4 regions of the Streptomyces sp. NPDC001822 genome follow, and region 1 is predicted to be linked to each of the others. Evidence: riboswitches for the same ligand, from Rfam matches in the RefSeq annotation. Region 1 holds a riboswitch; each other region holds the start of a gene.
What was found. Region 1 has a riboswitch for cyclic di-AMP ahead of ACFYY2_RS30950 (transglycosylase SLT domain-containing protein). Riboswitches for the same ligand answer to the same signal wherever they lie in the genome.

Region 1 (3,754 bases):
CGGCACGTCCTACTACATGGCGCAGGCCTACGCCGCGCTGCGCGAGGAGTCCGGTCAGGGCGAGTCGGACGCCTACGCCGCCTCGGAGTTCCCCTTCGGCCGCGCGTACGACCGCGTGGTGGCCCTGACGCGTTCGGGGACCACGACCGAGGTGCTGGAGCTGCTGACCCGGCTGCGAGGCTCCACCCCGACCGTCGCGGTGACCGCGGACCCGCTGACACCGGTGATGGACGTCGCGGACGAGGTGGTCGTCCTCGACTTCGCCGACGAGCGCTCGGTGGTGCAGACGCGCTTCGCGACCACCGCGCTGACGCTGTTCCGCGCCCACCTCGGGCTGCACACCGAGAAGGCCGTACGGGACGCGGAGAGCGCGCTCGCCGAACCGTTGCCCGAAGGCCTCCTGGAAGCAACCCAGTTCAGCTTCCTGGGGCGCGGCTGGACGGTCGGGCTGGCCAACGAGGCGGCGCTCAAGATGAAGGAGGCGTCGCTGTCCTGGACCGAGTCGTATCCCGCGATGGAATACCGCCACGGGCCCATCAGCATCGCCACGGCCGGAACGGTCACGTGGATGTTCGGCTCCGCCCCGGAGGGTCTGGCCGGGCAGGTGCGCGCGACGGGTGCGCGCTGGGTGGAGAGCGACCTGGATCCGCTGGCCGATCTGGTCCGGGTACAGCGGCTGGCCGTCGCCCGTGCGACGGCGCGTGGCCTCGACCCGGACCTGCCGCGCCATCTGACCCGGTCGGTGGTGCTCGACGGGACGGAGCGGGCCTGACCCCGCGTCACGGCACAGCGCGCACCAGGCTCGTACAAAGCCCGGTGCGCGGCCGTGGGCGAAGCCCCGGTCAGCCCTCTTCGAAGTGGGCGTCCAGCGCGGCGTCCAGTTCCGCGGTCCACTCCTTGAGGCGGCCCCGGGCATCGGCCTCGACCTCGGCGTTGAACCACCGGCGGCTCGACAGGTGGACCGTGACGGTGAACCGGCGCCCGAAGCGGCCGGTCGTGACCTCGACCGCACCGATCTCGGACCAGTCGAATTCCGCCTCCTGGTCGTCCAGCCGGAAGCGGACACCCTCGGCGTCCACCCTGATGGATCCACGCCGGTCGCTGACCTCGAAGACAGGGCCGCCGCCGGTCGCGCCCGGCTCGTCCGCGCCCGCTGCGCCGGTGACGGCGGCAGCGCCCTCGTCGTCGGTGACCGCCTCGCCGCCTCGCACCGCGTCGTCGGAAGTCCGGGGACCGTCCGCCCGGTCGCCGGCCGGCTGCGCGACCACCGCGTCCTGGACGTCGGCCGCGTCCCGGGCGTCCGGTTCGTCGGACCTGCGGGCATCCTCCGGTGCCGCGTCGGCCGTCTCCGCATCCGCCTCCGCCCGCGCGGGGGCAGGGGCCGTCAGGCCTGGGATGTACGCCGGGTCTGTCCCCGCGGCGAACTCGGGCTTGGTGTTGGAATCTATGCGCTGCTCCACGGCGGGCAGTATGGACGACGAACCTGTACGAGACCAGTCGGCCGCGGCCGGACACCCGTGCCGGATCACCCGCGTGGGGTGAGTGCCACGCCACCCGCCGCACCATCCGCCCCGCGCCCCTGGTCCCCGCCCCGCCCGGCGCCGTGCACGAAGAAAGGGTGGTACGGGTTCCGCCGAACCCGTACCACCCTCTGTTCCTGCCCCTGCCTCACACGCCGGGTGCGGGAGGGTCATTCGTCACCGGAGGCTCAGTAGGCACCGAAGACGTTGTCGATCGAGCCGTACCGGTCGGCGGCGTAGTTGCACGCGGCCGTGATGTTGGCGACCGGGTCGTAGCTGTCCAGCGACGTGCCGGGCACGTGGTAGGCCCGGAAGGTCGGGTCGATGACCTGCAGCAGACCCTTGGACGGGATGCCCGCAGCGGCGTTCGAGTCCCAGTTGTTGATGGCCATCGGGTTGCCGGACGACTCACGCATGATGTTGCGGTGGATGCCCTCGTAGGTGCCGGGGATGCCGTGCTCGGCCATGACGGCCAGCGACTCCTTGATCCAGCCGTCGAGGTCGTTGGTGTACGCGGTCCGCTGAGCGGCGGGGGCCGCCTCGGCAGCGGGTGCGCCCTGTGCGGCGAGCTCGCTCCTGCGCTCCGAACGGTCCGCACGGTCGGAAGACCTGGATTCGGCCCTGGCGGGCTTGTGGGCCTTCGCCGGCTTGTCCGCGGCCTTCTTCCAGTGCTTGCCGCCGAGGGTCAGCTCAAGGCCGGGGTGAATGAGGTCGGGGTTCGCTCCGACGACCTTCTTGTTGTTCTCGTACAGAGCCTTCCAGCCGCCGTGGACCGAATGCTCGCGAGCGATCTTGGCAAGAGTGTCGCCGACGACGACGGAATAGTGCCTGGGCGTTGCGTGCTTTGCCGCAATTCCGTGTGCGGAAGCGGCAGTCGACGTCGCCGTCTTTTCAGCGGCGGCCGGCTGGGCCGGGGCCGCGAAGGCACCGGTGGCGCCGATCACGGGGAGTGCGAGAACGACTCCGCCCGTGGTCACGGCGATGACGCCGCGCTTCAGCGAACTGGTCCTGGAACGACGGTGGTTGGAAAAACCGGGCATGCTGAATTCCTCTCCGTCGCCTACGAAGTGAGCTGTCGGGTTCGAGCTGGAGATGCCCGGCCGCATGACATGCGACTTCACCCCGAGCCGTCCCGGATACCGGGCCGGCGCTTACTTGGGTCCCCCGCTCCTGCCGTACGAGAAGTGGTCGGGTAACCGGACGGCGGCAGGATTCGGCGTTCCATCCGGAATGAGGGTGACCGTAGGCGAGAAATAGCGAAAGGAACAAGCCCGGAGTAATGATCCAAATTCAATCGCAAGATCGAATTTCGGAAATTCCTGTAATCCATCGCACACGGCGCCTCCGGTTCTTCTTGGGACACAAGGGAACCGGCGAGGCCGTTCCGGCGTCCGGGGCGTTTGGGGTGACGCTGGTCACGGAGTCCGAAAAGGGCGTTTTGCTCCCTCTCGAAGGTCCCCAGGTCGCATGAAATGGTCTTTTATGGATTACGGGATCAATTCCAAATAAGGTGCCAAATCGGGCATAAGGCTCACTAGGGCTTCATTCAGGCATAGGGAGTGCGGTCCCGTGGAACCGATCCCGCATGACCTACACCCCTCAGTTCCCTAACCCGCGGATCACCGTGCTGCCCGTTCAGCCCGGCGACCCCCCGTTCCGCATCGTGGAGATCGACGGGGAGGTGATCGGAACCGCGACCGCAGTGACCGACGTGCTCATCGCCGCGGCCGAGGCCGGAATCCCCGTGCACGACCTGGACGACCCGGCGGCCGTCCGGTGGGTGGGGGGCGGCAAGCTCAGCTGGCGGCCGCACTGAGCGGCCGGGCGGACAGGGGCACCACTCCTCGCGCGAGACCGGCACGACGGGAAGGGCGCGGCACCCTGAGCCTCCGCCACGTACGCCGCCCGGGAGCCCCGCCAGGCACACGGTCCCGGCGGGGCGCTCCCTCGTCCTCTCGGGCGACAGCCGGCGCCTCGGGTGCGGGGCCGGGCCGTCACACCTCGCGCAGAGGTGCCCCCGGGGCCGTCGCCCGCAGCAGACCGAGCGTGCTGTCGAGCGCGGCTTCGAGGTGCGTGACCCGGCCGGTGGACATCAGGATGGTCACACCCCCCTGCACCGCGGCGAGCAGGGCTGCCGCCGTGCGATCGGCGTCCAGCCCTCCGTCCATCTCACCGCTGTCCTGCATGCGCCGGACACCGCGACGGAGAGCGGCCTGCCACTGGTCGAGCAGCCG
Region 2 (3,754 bases), on a different contig from region 1:
GAAGGCACGGACAAGCGCTCCGCGGAGGAGTTCGCGGCCGAGCTGGAGCGCTGCGGCGCCACCCTGGACGCCCACGCCGACCACCCGGGTCTCCGCGTCTCCCTGGAGGTGCCGGTCTCCCGGCTCGCCAAGGCGCTCGGCCTGGTCGCCGAGGCGCTGAGGGCCCCGGCCTTCGCGGAGAGCGAGATCGAGCGCCTGGTGGGCAACCGGCTCGACGAGATCCCCCACGAGCAGGCCAACCCCGCCCGGCGGGCGGCGAAGCAGCTCTCCAAGGAGCTCTTCCCGGCGACCGCCCGGATGTCGCGTCCGCGCCAGGGGACGGAGGAGACGGTGCGGCGCATCGACGCCGCGGCCGTCCGCGCCTTCTACGACGCGCACGTCCGTCCCTCCACCGCGACCGCGGTCGTCGTCGGCGACCTCACCGGCATCGATCTGGACGAACTGCTCGCCGACACCGTCGGCGACTGGTCGGGGGACACGGTCCAGGCACGCCCGGTGCCCCCGATCACCGCCGACGACACCGGCCGTGTGGTCATCGTGGACCGACCCGGGGCCGTGCAGACCCAGCTCCTCATCGGGCGGATCGGCGCCGACCGGCACGACAGCGTGTGGCCCGCCCAGGTCCTCGGCACGTACTGCCTGGGGGGCACCCTGACCTCCCGGCTGGACCGCGTGCTGCGCGAGGAGAAGGGCTACACCTACGGTGTCCGGGCCTTCGGCCAGGTGCTGCGTTCGACGGCCCCCGGTTCGTCCTCCGGCTCCACCGGTGCGGCGATGCTCGCCATCAGCGGCTCCGTGGACACGGAGTCGACCGGGCCGGCGCTCGACGACCTGTGGAAGGTCCTGCGCACCCTGGCGGCCGAGGGGCTCACCGACGCTGAGCGTGAGACCGCCGTGCAGAACCTCGTCGGCGTGGCCCCGCTGAAGTACGAGACGGCGGCCTCTGTCGCGGGAACCCTGGCCGACCAGCTGGAGCAGCACCTCCCGGACGACTACCAGGCCACGCTGTACGCGCGCCTGGCCGAGACGGGCACGGTCGAGGCCACCGCCGCGGTGGTCAACGCCTTCCCGGTCGACCGTCTGGTCACCGTGCTGGTCGGTGACGCCGCGCAGATCGCGGACCCGGTACGGGAGCTGGGCATCGGCGAGGTGACGGTCGTCAGCGGCTGACGGTCCGGCACATTCGGGACTCCGGCGGGCACTCCGCCGGGGTCCTGTCTTTTGTCTGATTTATCAAGAGAAGTGCGCGTTCATCCTGTGGGATGTCCGACAAAAGATGCTTTCCGTTTGGTGCGGGCGAGGGGCCCGTCCTAGCGTCGGCTCGGCTGTCCGCCGGACACGAGCCGCGACCGCGGCTCCGGACAGCCATCGCCGAGTCCCCGTCAGGCGCGAGCCTGGGGAGCCGGGGACCCATGAAGTCCCTGGGGTGAATCGGATCCCTGCGTCTCGCACGAGACGAGAGGGGCCCGTAGGAGACCTTCCTGCTCCGAACCCGTCAGCTAACCCGGTAGGCGAGAAGGAAGGAAAGGACCAGCCACTTCATGGCGTTCATCCGTGCCGCCGGGAAGCACCGTGCCCCGAGCCGCCTGACGCGCAGGGGCGCCCGGGTCGCCGGCATCGCCGCCCTCGCCACCACCGGTGTCATCGGCGCCACAGCCTCCCCGGCGCTCGCCGCGGACTCCGAGGTCACCGCAAGCACCGGCCTGGCCCAGGCGGTCGCCCTCGACACGAGCCTCGCCGCACAGATCGAGGCCCAGGCGGAGGCGCAGCAGCACCAGGCCGACGTCGCCGCGGCGAAGGCCGAGGCCAAGCGCAAGGCGGAGGCCCGCGCCAAGGAGGTCCGCGAGGAGAAGGCGCGTGCCGCACGCGCCGCCGAGCGCGCCCGTCTCAACGCCTTCCACCTCCCGGTCGCCGGTTCGCACGTCACCACCGGTTACAAGTCCGGCGGCGCGCTCTGGTCCTCGGGCACCCATTCCGGCGTGGACTTCCAGGCCGCGTCCGGCACCCCCGTCGTCGCCGTCGGTGCCGGCACGGTCGTCGAGGCGGGCTGGGGCGGTGCCTACGGCAACAACATCGTGCTCAGGATGAAGGACGGCACGTACACCCAGTACGGCCACCTCTCCTCGATCGGCGTCTCGGTCGGCCAGAGCGTCGGCTCGGGGCAGCGGATCGGCCTCTCCGGCTCGACCGGCAACTCCACCGGACCGCACCTGCACTTCGAGGCCCGCACCACCCCCGAGTACGGCTCGGACATGGACCCCGTCGCCTATCTCCGCGCCCACGGCGTCCAGGTCTGACCCCGGGCTCGCCCGCACCGCTCCGACGAAGGCCTCGGCACGCGCCGGGGCCTTCGTCGTACCCCGGGTTGCCGCGGTGTCTCCGGGCCGCGCAGAACTGACTTCCAGCCAAAAGATATCCATGGATTCCACCCCGCCGTCGGAAATTCCGTCCGGTTGCAATAGAGTCACGGAACAGGCGTCGATCGGCCGCGTTTCGCGGGGATTAAGGCGGAGGTTCGGACATGCGCATTCCCGCGCAGTCGGTATGCACGGCGATCCGTGACGACATCGTCTCCGGTGTCTTCGAGCGCGGCGGCCGCCTCACCGAGGAGGTGCTCGCGCGACGCTACGGCGTCTCCCGCGTCCCGGTGCGCGAGGCGCTCCGCACCCTGGAGTCCGAGGGCTTCGTCGTCACCCGCCGGCACGCCGGTGCCTGTGTCGCCGAACCCACGGAGCAGGAGGCGGCCGACCTCCTGGAGATCCGGATGCTGCTGGAGCCGCTGGGCGCCGCGCGCGCGGCGCAGCGCCGCACCGACGCGCACCTCAAAGTGCTCCGGGGCCTGGTCAGGCTGGGTCAGGAGAGGGTGCGGCGAGGTGAGGGGGAGGACCTGCGCTCGCTCGGCGGCTGGTTCCACGAGACGCTCGCCCAGGCGTCGGGCAGCCCGGCCCTGATCGCGCTGCTCACGCAGCTGCGGCACAAGATCGCCTGGATGTACTCCGTGGAGCAGCCGGCCAGGCCCGCGGAATCCTGGGCCGAGCACGGAGCCCTCGTGGACGCCGTGGCGCGCGGGGACGCCGAACGGGCCAGGGCGCTCGCCGTCCAGCACGCCGAGCGGGTCACGGCCGCCCACCGGCTGCGCCGCACGGACCGGTCCGGCCGCGCGGGGGGCGGAACCCGGGTGAGGACTTCGCAACACCACGTAAACATCGCGGGAGTCCGCCATTAACAATTACGCCGTATACAAAGAGGGTAATTGTCGGCGGGCTTTCTTCCTGCTGCCCTGATCCGATTTTCCTGGGCTTGTTCCGGGTGGCCCGGTAAACAGAAAAGCCGCGGCGCCCGGTGGGGGTGCCGCGGCTTTGCCGCAAAGAGAATTCCGGACAGGAGCGGCCGGGATCAGACGGTCTCCGGGAGCTCCTCGAGCCCTTCGGCGACCAGCTTCGCCAGGCGGTCCAGGGCGGCCTCGGCGTTGTCCGCCTCGGACGCGAGCACGATCTCCTCGCCACCCTGCGCGCCCAGGCCGAGCACCGCGAGCATGGAGGCGGCGTTGACGGGGTTGCCGTCCGCCTTGGCGATCGTCACGGGGACGCCGGAGGCCGTGGCGGCACGGACGAAGATGGAAGCGGGGCGGGCGTGCAGGCCCTCGGCCCAACCGACGTTGACGCGGCGCTCAGCCATGGTTCTGCCCTTCAGGTGTCAATGAGTTGTCTAGACCAGTCTCTCATGCAGTGCGCCCTGCTGTGCCCGGCCCCGG
Region 3 (3,754 bases), on a different contig from region 1:
GCGGAACAGCGGGAGGTCGGAGGCCTCGGACGCGGCGTGCGCCACGGCCAGCGAGACACCGAGGATGGCGTTGGCGCCGAGGGAGCCCTTGTTCTCGGTGGCGTCCAGGTCGAACATCGCCTGGTCGATGAGGCGCTGCTCGGTGGCGTCGTAACCGACGAGCTCCGGGCCGATCTGCTCGATCACGGCGAGGACGGCCTTCTCGACGCCCTTGCCCTGGTAGCGGTTGGGGTCGCCGTCGCGAAGCTCAATGGCCTCGAACGCACCGGTGGAGGCGCCGGACGGAACAGCAGCACGTCCCGTGCTGCCGTCGTCGAGGCCAACCTCGACCTCGACCGTGGGGTTGCCCCGGGAGTCGAGGATTTCCCTGGCTACGACGACGTCGATGGACGGCACGAGGCATCTCCTTCTGGGATATGACACTGGATGTGCAGGGTCACTGTGGCCTTGCGCCACGAGCCTAACCGGCTCGGCCCGCTCCGTCGGCCGTCCGCCCGTCCCCTGGGACGAAAAAGGGCCCAAGGACCTGCATTACGGGCAAATCTCCAGATATTTACTGGTCAGTAACTACAACAGTTGAACGCTTCCCCCCGCAGGAGTCCCCACGGGCCCCGCCGAGGAGGCACCCGGGAACCCCGGGCACGGCCCGGCCCGGCGCGCAGGGGGGTGGGCGCGCCGGGCCGGGCCGTCGGGGCGGAGGAGGACCCCGTACCGCTCGTGACTACTTCAGGTGGAGCTGCTGGCCCGGGAAGATCAGGTCGGCCTTCTCGACGATGTCGTCGTTCAGCTTGAACAGCTTCTGCCAGCCGCCCTTGACCTTCTCCGCCTCGGCGATGCTGCTGAGGGTGTCGCCGGGCTTCACCTTGTACTCGCCGTCGCCCTTCTCGACCTTCTGGCCGGTCGGGGTGGTGACGGTCTCGCGCTTCTCGCTGCGCGAGACGGGCTGCTCGGCCTTGCGCTCCGGCTGCGCCTTCGTCTCGGCCTTCGGCGCGGAGCCGGTGTCCACACCCGGGTCCACACCGTCGTTGGTCAGGCCGCCGGCGCCGGCACAGGCCCAGGCGCCCGGGCCCTGCAGGTCGAGGAGCTTCTCGGCGACGGCGATCTGCTGGTCCTTGGTGGCCAGGTCGGCGCGGGCCGCGTACTGCGTACCACCGGCGGCCGCCCAGCTGGAGGCCGAGAACTGCAGGCCGCCGTAGTAGCCGTTGCCGGTGTTGATGGACCAGTTGCCACCGGACTCGCACTGGGCGACGGCGTCCCAGGTCGCGACGGAGGCGGCGGAAGCACCGGTCGCGCCCATCAGCGGCACGGCCACGGCCGCACCGGCGACGCCCGCCAGGGTGGCTATGCGGACGGCCTTGGACGGGCGGCGGTGCTTGCCCTTGCTGGAAAGCAGCATGGTTCTCCTCACCGACGCCTACGAGGTGAGCTGTCGGGTTCGGGCCTGTGAGTTGCCCGGCCGACCGCACTCGCGGACGACTTCACCCCCAGCCGGTCCTCAGCCGTCTTCCGACAGCCGGGCTCCGGCACTTACCTGGGTCCCCCGCTCCTGCCTACGGCGCTTTACGCGTCGTTCCCCCCGACCGACGGCAGGATTCGGCGTGACGGTCGAAGGTGCCCGCGGTGCGAGCGGCTCCGACCGTAATCACACACAACCCCTACATTCAAAAATGGGCATAGCGGTCAATCGTCGCGTTACCGCTCGGCCCGGCGATCCGTTCGCGCAGGTCGGAGCGGATATGGACAGACCGGGCGTACATGACACGCGAGTTGAAGCAAAGAGACCCATGTCTCACTTACACATAAGTGGACATAGGCCTCTGAACTACCCCTGATTTCGGGGTGTTTTCCCGCTTTTGATCAGTTGGCGGCCGGGGTCTCCGCCTGCGCCCCGCCCGCGTCCGCACCGAGGGCGAGGCCGAGGTCCAGACTCTGGCCGGGAAGGATCAGGTCGGGGTCGGAGCCGAGCTCGTCCTTGTTGGCCTCGTAGAGAGCGGGCCAGCCGCCGGGGAGCTCCTCCGTGTCGGCGATCGCCCAGAGGTTGTCGCCCTCCTGGACGGTGTAGGTCCCCTCCGCGCTCTGACGCCCCTCGGCGGCACCGCGCGAGGCGTGCCTGCCCGACTCGCGGCCCTCGGCCGCCGAGGAGGACGACTCCTCGGCCGTCTCGGGGGCGGGTGTGCCGCGGTGCTTCCCGGCCTTCGTCCCCTCCTGCTTCGAGGCTGCGGAGGTCTCGGACGCCTCGGGCGACGGCGTGGCGGAGGACGAAGCGCCGGACGCGTCCGCCTTCCCGCCCTTGCCCGTCGCGCCGCCGGACTTGGCCTTCCCTGCCTTGCCCTTCGCGTCCGCCTCGTCCGGCACCTCGGCGGAGGGGGTCGCGGACGGGGTCGCGGTGCCCGTCGCCTCGGCGGACGGCCCGTCGCCCGGGTCCACACCCGGCAGCGTTCCGTCGAGTGCGAGCCCGGAGATCACCGAGCAGCTGGGCCACGCCTGGGGGCCCTTGTCGTCCAGCACCTTCTCGGCGATGGCGATCTGCTGCGAGCGGCTCGCGAGGTCGGCTCGGGACGCGTACGCCGTGCCGCCGTAGGCCGACCAGGTGGCCTCGGAGAACTGCAGGCCTCCGTAGTAGCCGTTGCCGAGGTCGGCGCTCCATATGCCACCGCTCTCGCACTCGGCGACGCGGTCCCACGTCGAGGCGTCTGCGGCCTGTGCGCCGCCGGCGCCGAGCAGCGGGATGGCAATCGCCGATCCTGTGACGCCTGCGGCGACGACGATGGCGGGTGCCTGACGAGGGCGACGGTGTCTGCCGTTCGCGGAGCCCATGGGATTGCCTTCCGTGTGACTGACATGTGACGGGTGAGTCGAACGGTGAACCTAGCCGTACTCGAACGTGTGTCACAAGTCGATGCAGCGGAGATCACGTGAAAGTCACGGAGTTGACAGAATGTCACCTTCCGGCGCCGTATGGCCGGGAACGAACTCCACAGGGAGTGTGCGCAGTCCACGCATGATGAGTCCACCGCGCCATCGCAAATCGGCATGTTCGGCAGCGAGCCGCAGGTCAGGGAGCCGTTTCAGCAGGGTCGCCAGGGCGACCCGCCCCTCCAGACGGGCCAGCGGCGCACCCAGGCAGTAGTGGATGCCGTGCCCGTAACCGAGGTGCTGGTTGTCACTCCGAGCGAGATCCAGGGTGTCCGCATTCTGGAATCGCCCGGGGTCGCGGTCGGCCGCGGCGAGCACCACGAGGACGGGGTCGCCCGCCGCGATGACCTGTCCTCCCAGCGCCACGGGTTCGGTGGCGTAGCGCCATGTGGCGAGCTCCACCGGCCCGTCGTAGCGCAGCAGCTCCTCGACGCCCGTGGCGAGCAGTCCGGTCTCCCCCGCCTCCAGCGAGCGCTCCAGGCGCTCGCGCTGCGCCGGGTTGCGCAGCAGCGCGTAGATCCCGTTGCCGATCAGGTTGACGGTGGTCTCGAAACCGGCGAAGAGAAGGATGAAGGCCATCGCCGCGGCCTCGTTCTCGGTGAGGTGCTCACCGTGGTCACTGGCCTTGATCAGGCCGGAGATGAGATCGTCGCCGGGATTCTCCCTTTTGCGGTGGATGAGTTCGGCGAGGTAACCGCGCATCTTCTTGACCGACCTGGCCACCCCGCCCCGGGGGCCGCCACCGTGGCGGATCATCATGCCCGCCCAGTCCCGGAAGTCGTCCTGGTCCTCCCGGGGCACCCCCAGCAGGTCGCAGATCGCGTAGATGGGCAGCGGG
Region 4 (3,754 bases), on a different contig from region 1:
TAGAGGCTACTCGTCAAATGGTCAAGAACGACCACATCCAGATCAGAAGTGCTCGGAAAGGAGAAGATAACGAAGGGGCCGGTGAGGCCGACGTACCCTCCCGCCGCGAACGGCAGCAACTGAAGTGTCACGTGTGGAAGTTGGGCCGCCCACAGCAAGTGGCGCAGTTGTTCCGCCATCACCCCCGCGCCCCCGACCTGGCGTCTGAGAACCGCCTCGTCGAGCACCACGCTGAGCCGCAGCGGTCCGGTCGTGTGCAGGACGCTCTGCCGGGCGAGTCTGACCTCCACCAGGGAGTCGAGGGCCGCGGGGGGCAGGCCGTCCAGGGTGGAGCGGGTCACGGCCCGCGCGTAGTCGGCGGTCTGCAGGAGCCCCGGCACCACCGATGTCTCGAGCGTGCGCGCGGCATCGGCCTGTGACTCGAGACTGATGAAGTCGCGGTACTGCGGCGGGATGAGGCCACGGTAGGCGTGCCACCAGCCGTTCCCGCCGCCGCCGGCCGATCCGGCGAGCGTCTGGAGCAGGGAGCGCAACTGCCCGTCGTCCACGCCGTAGACGTCCAGTAACCGCGTCACGTCGTCGGGGGACACCCCGCTCGCGCCCGTCTCGATCCGGCTCACCTTCGACTGGTGCCAGCCCAGCATTCCCGCGGCTTCCCGGCTCGTGAGTCCGGATGTGTGACGCAGACCGCGCAGTTCTTCGCCGAGTTTGCGACGGCGTACGACCGGGCCGTTGCGCACGACGGCCTCCCTCCGTTGTACGGAGAGCCGGCCCCCGTTCGGGGGCGGCTCGGAAAGTGGCCAGTGTGGCGCCCGGTCACTGCTCGCGGGGCATGGTTCACCGGAATGGGCGACAGATATATGCATATCTTGGTGGATCGCAGTTACGGACGGCCTCGGGAGTGGCAGTCTGGCGCGAACCACAATCCGGACCGGTCGCGGACCGGTCGGGACGGGAAGGGACGGCGACGCCATGGCAGACCATCAGGAAGCAACCGTCACCTTGCCGAGCGACCCGGTCTCGGTGTCCGCGGCCCGGGCCCACGTCGCGCGGGTGCTCAGCGAGTGGGGCCTGGCCGAGGACAGTGACCTGGCCGACGCGGTCCGGCTGATCGTCTCGGAACTGACCACCAACGCCGTCCAGCACACGTTCGGTCTGTCACCCACGTTCACCGTCGCCCTACGGCTCGACCGGGACGAGGAGCTGTACCTGGGCGTGACGGACAGCCACCCCCGCTGGCCGCAGAAGCTGCCCGCGGCGGTCCGTCAGGACAACGGCCGGGGCATGGTGATCATCAGGTCCCTCGCCAAGGAATGCGGTGGGAGACTCAGCGTCAGCCCCACGCCCGACGGGGGGAAGACCGTGTCGATCGCCCTTCCCTGGGCCGTTCCGGCGCAGGCCTGACGCCGGGTCATGGTGGGCCGGGGCGGCCGAAACCGCTCCGCAGCAGTGCCGGCAGCGTGGCGGCGGTCGCCGTGTTCTCCGTGACTCGCGCCTGCCGCCACGGCGGCCGCACCCGTGGGCGGTTCGCAGTCCGTGACCGCCGGCTCCACGTCCGGGTGGGCGCGCCGGAACGCGGTCGGGGCTGCTCGTGCGCACCGCCCTGGCGGTGGCCGGGCTCGCCGCCGTGCTCGTGGCGATGCCCGTCCTCCTCCGCGCCGTCCAGCTGCTGGGCGGGGCGTACGTGCTTACCGCCCGCGCCATCGAGGGCGGCAGCGGCACGGCGCTCACCGCGCTGGGACTCGTGCTGGTGACCGGGCCCCTGCTGCACGGAACGAGGTGGGGAGCGGTGCCGGCGCGGAAGGCCGGCACCGGGCGGACGCAGGTGTCAGCGGACCCTCCCGTACCAGACGCTGTTCGACCAGATCTTCTCCAGCCGCACCACCGCCCCGGTCTTCGGCGAGTGCCAGATCCGGCCGCTGCCGGCGTAGATCCCCACGTGGTAGACGCTGCGTCCCGCGTGAAAGAAGACCAGGTCGCCGCGTTTCCGCTGCGACCTGGAGATATGGCGGGTCTTGTTGTACTGCTGCTGCGCCGTGCGGGGGAGCTTCTTGCCCGCTTTCCGATACGAGTAGAGCGTCAGCCCGGAACAGTCGAACCGGTGCGGGCCAGTGGCGCCGTATCTGTAGGGCGCGCCCTTCTTGGAGGCCGCGATGTCGAGAGCCCTCGTCGAACGGCTCGCGGCCTCGGCGTCGTCGACGACGCCCGGGGCCAGCATCGTGGTGCCTACAGCGAGAGTGAGAACCGAGGCCGTACCGACCCGGGCGAACAGAGACGGGACATGAACCTGCGCAGTCATGCGCAACCCTTCGTCAGCCGCCTGTGAAGGATGACCTGTCGGGTTCGGGCTGGCGAAGTTGCCCGGCCGCGCAAGGCGGCTTCACCCCGAGGACCGTCCGGATGTCCGGGCGGCCCGTTGTGCTCGGGTCCTCCACTCCTGCCGATCCACTTCTGTCGACCAGGCATCCGGACAGCGGCAGGACTCGGCGTCCGCCCGGACCGCCCCGCCGCGGCGGCGGGGGCTTGTCGTCCCAGGGATCTTTACGCACGCGCTGCCGGATTTCCTCGCTGAAGCTGCGATATGTGAGAGTCGTCACCACTGATCCGTTCGGGTGGACGGGGCGGATCCGGTGACCTCGCGGCCGTGCCGGACCAGCCCCGTACCAGCGATGGAACGACCGATTTCGTTCACTGTCCGCGCTGGGTGCGCAAGTTGGGCTGTCCCTCGGGAGGGGGACCTTCTACGCCGAACGAGCGAGGAAAACTCATCGGCTCGTCGGGCGTGTCGGGAAGGTCGCCGCAATGGAGTCCTCTGCGTGGGCGTCGGGCGCCCCGGTGTTCAGTGCGACGACGCCGGCGGTACGGCGACCCGTCCGGCCCGCCGCTCCCCGTCCAGCAGCCGTAACGCCCTGGCCAGCGTCTCCGCGTGGATCCGGGACTCGCCCCGCTCGTGCATCAGCGTGAGCGCGTCGCGCAGGGCGGCCGCCCGGGAGGCGAGCGCCTGCGCTGCCCGCAACGCTCCGTAGGTGTCGCCGCCGCGGGCGGGATTGATCCGGCCGAGCTGGTCGAGCGCTTCGAGGTAGCAGTCGATGAACTCCGCCTCGGCGCGGGTGAGTGCGGGCAGTGGCGGGAACTGGGGTGTGAGCATCGCTTGTTCACCTCGCGGGGTGCGGCGGCTGGGACGGAGTGCGGTTCTCCACGACGTGGTCCACCAGCCCGAACGCCAGGGCGGCCGGGGCGTCGAGAATGGTGTCCCGCTCGATGGCGGCGCTGATCTCCTGTGCGGATCGCCCTGTGTGGCGGGCCAGCATCGCCGTGAGCAGCTCGCGCTCGCGGGACGACTCGCGCGCCTGGATCTCCAGATCCGAGGGCTGTCCCCGCACCGGCTCCTCCAGAGCGGGTTGCTGAATGACTACCCGGGCCCCGGGCAGCGCATGTCGGTGGCCGGGGGAGCCGGCCGCCAGCAGCACCGCGGCACCGGCACCCGCTTGGCCGATGCAGAAGGTCTCCACCTCGCAGGCGAGGTAGCGCATGGTGTCGTAGACCGCCGTCATGGCGTGGAAGGTGCCGCCGGGCGAGTTGATGTAGAGCGAGACCGGCCGGTCCGGGTCCGCGTGCTCCAGGTACATGAACTGGGCGATCAGGTCGCTCGCCGCGGTGTCGTCGACCGGTGTGCCGAGGAAGACGATCCGCTCCGAGAGCAGCTTGGAGTACGGGTCCATGGGCCGGGATCCGTATGCGGTGCGCTCGGTGA

Region 2: it holds a riboswitch for cyclic di-AMP, as region 1 does, so the genes downstream of both, ACFYY2_RS26665 (M23 family metallopeptidase) here and ACFYY2_RS30950 (transglycosylase SLT domain-containing protein) in region 1, are expected to answer to the same signal.
Region 3: it holds a riboswitch for cyclic di-AMP, as region 1 does, so the genes downstream of both, ACFYY2_RS24820 (transglycosylase family protein) here and ACFYY2_RS30950 (transglycosylase SLT domain-containing protein) in region 1, are expected to answer to the same signal.
Region 4: it holds a riboswitch for cyclic di-AMP, as region 1 does, so the genes downstream of both, ACFYY2_RS29905 (C40 family peptidase) here and ACFYY2_RS30950 (transglycosylase SLT domain-containing protein) in region 1, are expected to answer to the same signal.

Annotation. Positions count from the first base shown of each region.
Region 1 covers NZ_JBIATW010000018.1:111,522-115,275, forward strand. Annotated here, with positions in the region: gene ACFYY2_RS30940 (SIS domain-containing protein) at 1-772, shown strand, start outside; gene ACFYY2_RS30945 (hypothetical protein) at 843-1,460, opposite strand; gene ACFYY2_RS30950 (transglycosylase SLT domain-containing protein) at 1,709-2,560, opposite strand; cyclic di-AMP (ydaO/yuaA leader) riboswitch at 2,565-2,749, opposite strand; gene ACFYY2_RS30955 (hypothetical protein) at 3,106-3,336, shown strand; gene ACFYY2_RS30960 (TetR/AcrR family transcriptional regulator) at 3,515-3,754, opposite strand, start outside.
Region 2 covers NZ_JBIATW010000013.1:113,539-117,292, forward strand. Annotated here, with positions in the region: gene ACFYY2_RS26660 (M16 family metallopeptidase) at 1-1,170, shown strand, start outside; cyclic di-AMP (ydaO/yuaA leader) riboswitch at 1,360-1,529, shown strand; gene ACFYY2_RS26665 (M23 family metallopeptidase) at 1,542-2,297, shown strand; gene ACFYY2_RS26670 (GntR family transcriptional regulator) at 2,522-3,226, shown strand; gene ACFYY2_RS26675 (HPr family phosphocarrier protein) at 3,397-3,678, opposite strand.
Region 3 covers NZ_JBIATW010000011.1:203,242-206,995, reverse strand. Annotated here, with positions in the region: gene eno (phosphopyruvate hydratase) at 1-396, opposite strand, end outside; gene ACFYY2_RS24820 (transglycosylase family protein) at 722-1,396, opposite strand; cyclic di-AMP (ydaO/yuaA leader) riboswitch at 1,397-1,568, opposite strand; gene ACFYY2_RS24815 (transglycosylase family protein) at 1,858-2,817, opposite strand; gene ACFYY2_RS24810 (cytochrome P450) at 2,923-3,754, opposite strand, start outside.
Region 4 covers NZ_JBIATW010000017.1:40,922-44,675, forward strand. Annotated here, with positions in the region: gene ACFYY2_RS29890 (helix-turn-helix domain-containing protein) at 1-740, opposite strand, end outside; gene ACFYY2_RS29895 (ATP-binding protein) at 973-1,404, shown strand; partial or broken gene ACFYY2_RS29900 (LysE family translocator) at 1,571-1,690, shown strand; gene ACFYY2_RS29905 (C40 family peptidase) at 1,829-2,299, opposite strand; cyclic di-AMP (ydaO/yuaA leader) riboswitch at 2,303-2,475, opposite strand; gene ACFYY2_RS29910 (hypothetical protein) at 2,840-3,148, opposite strand; gene ACFYY2_RS29915 (ATP-dependent Clp protease proteolytic subunit) at 3,156-3,754, opposite strand, start outside.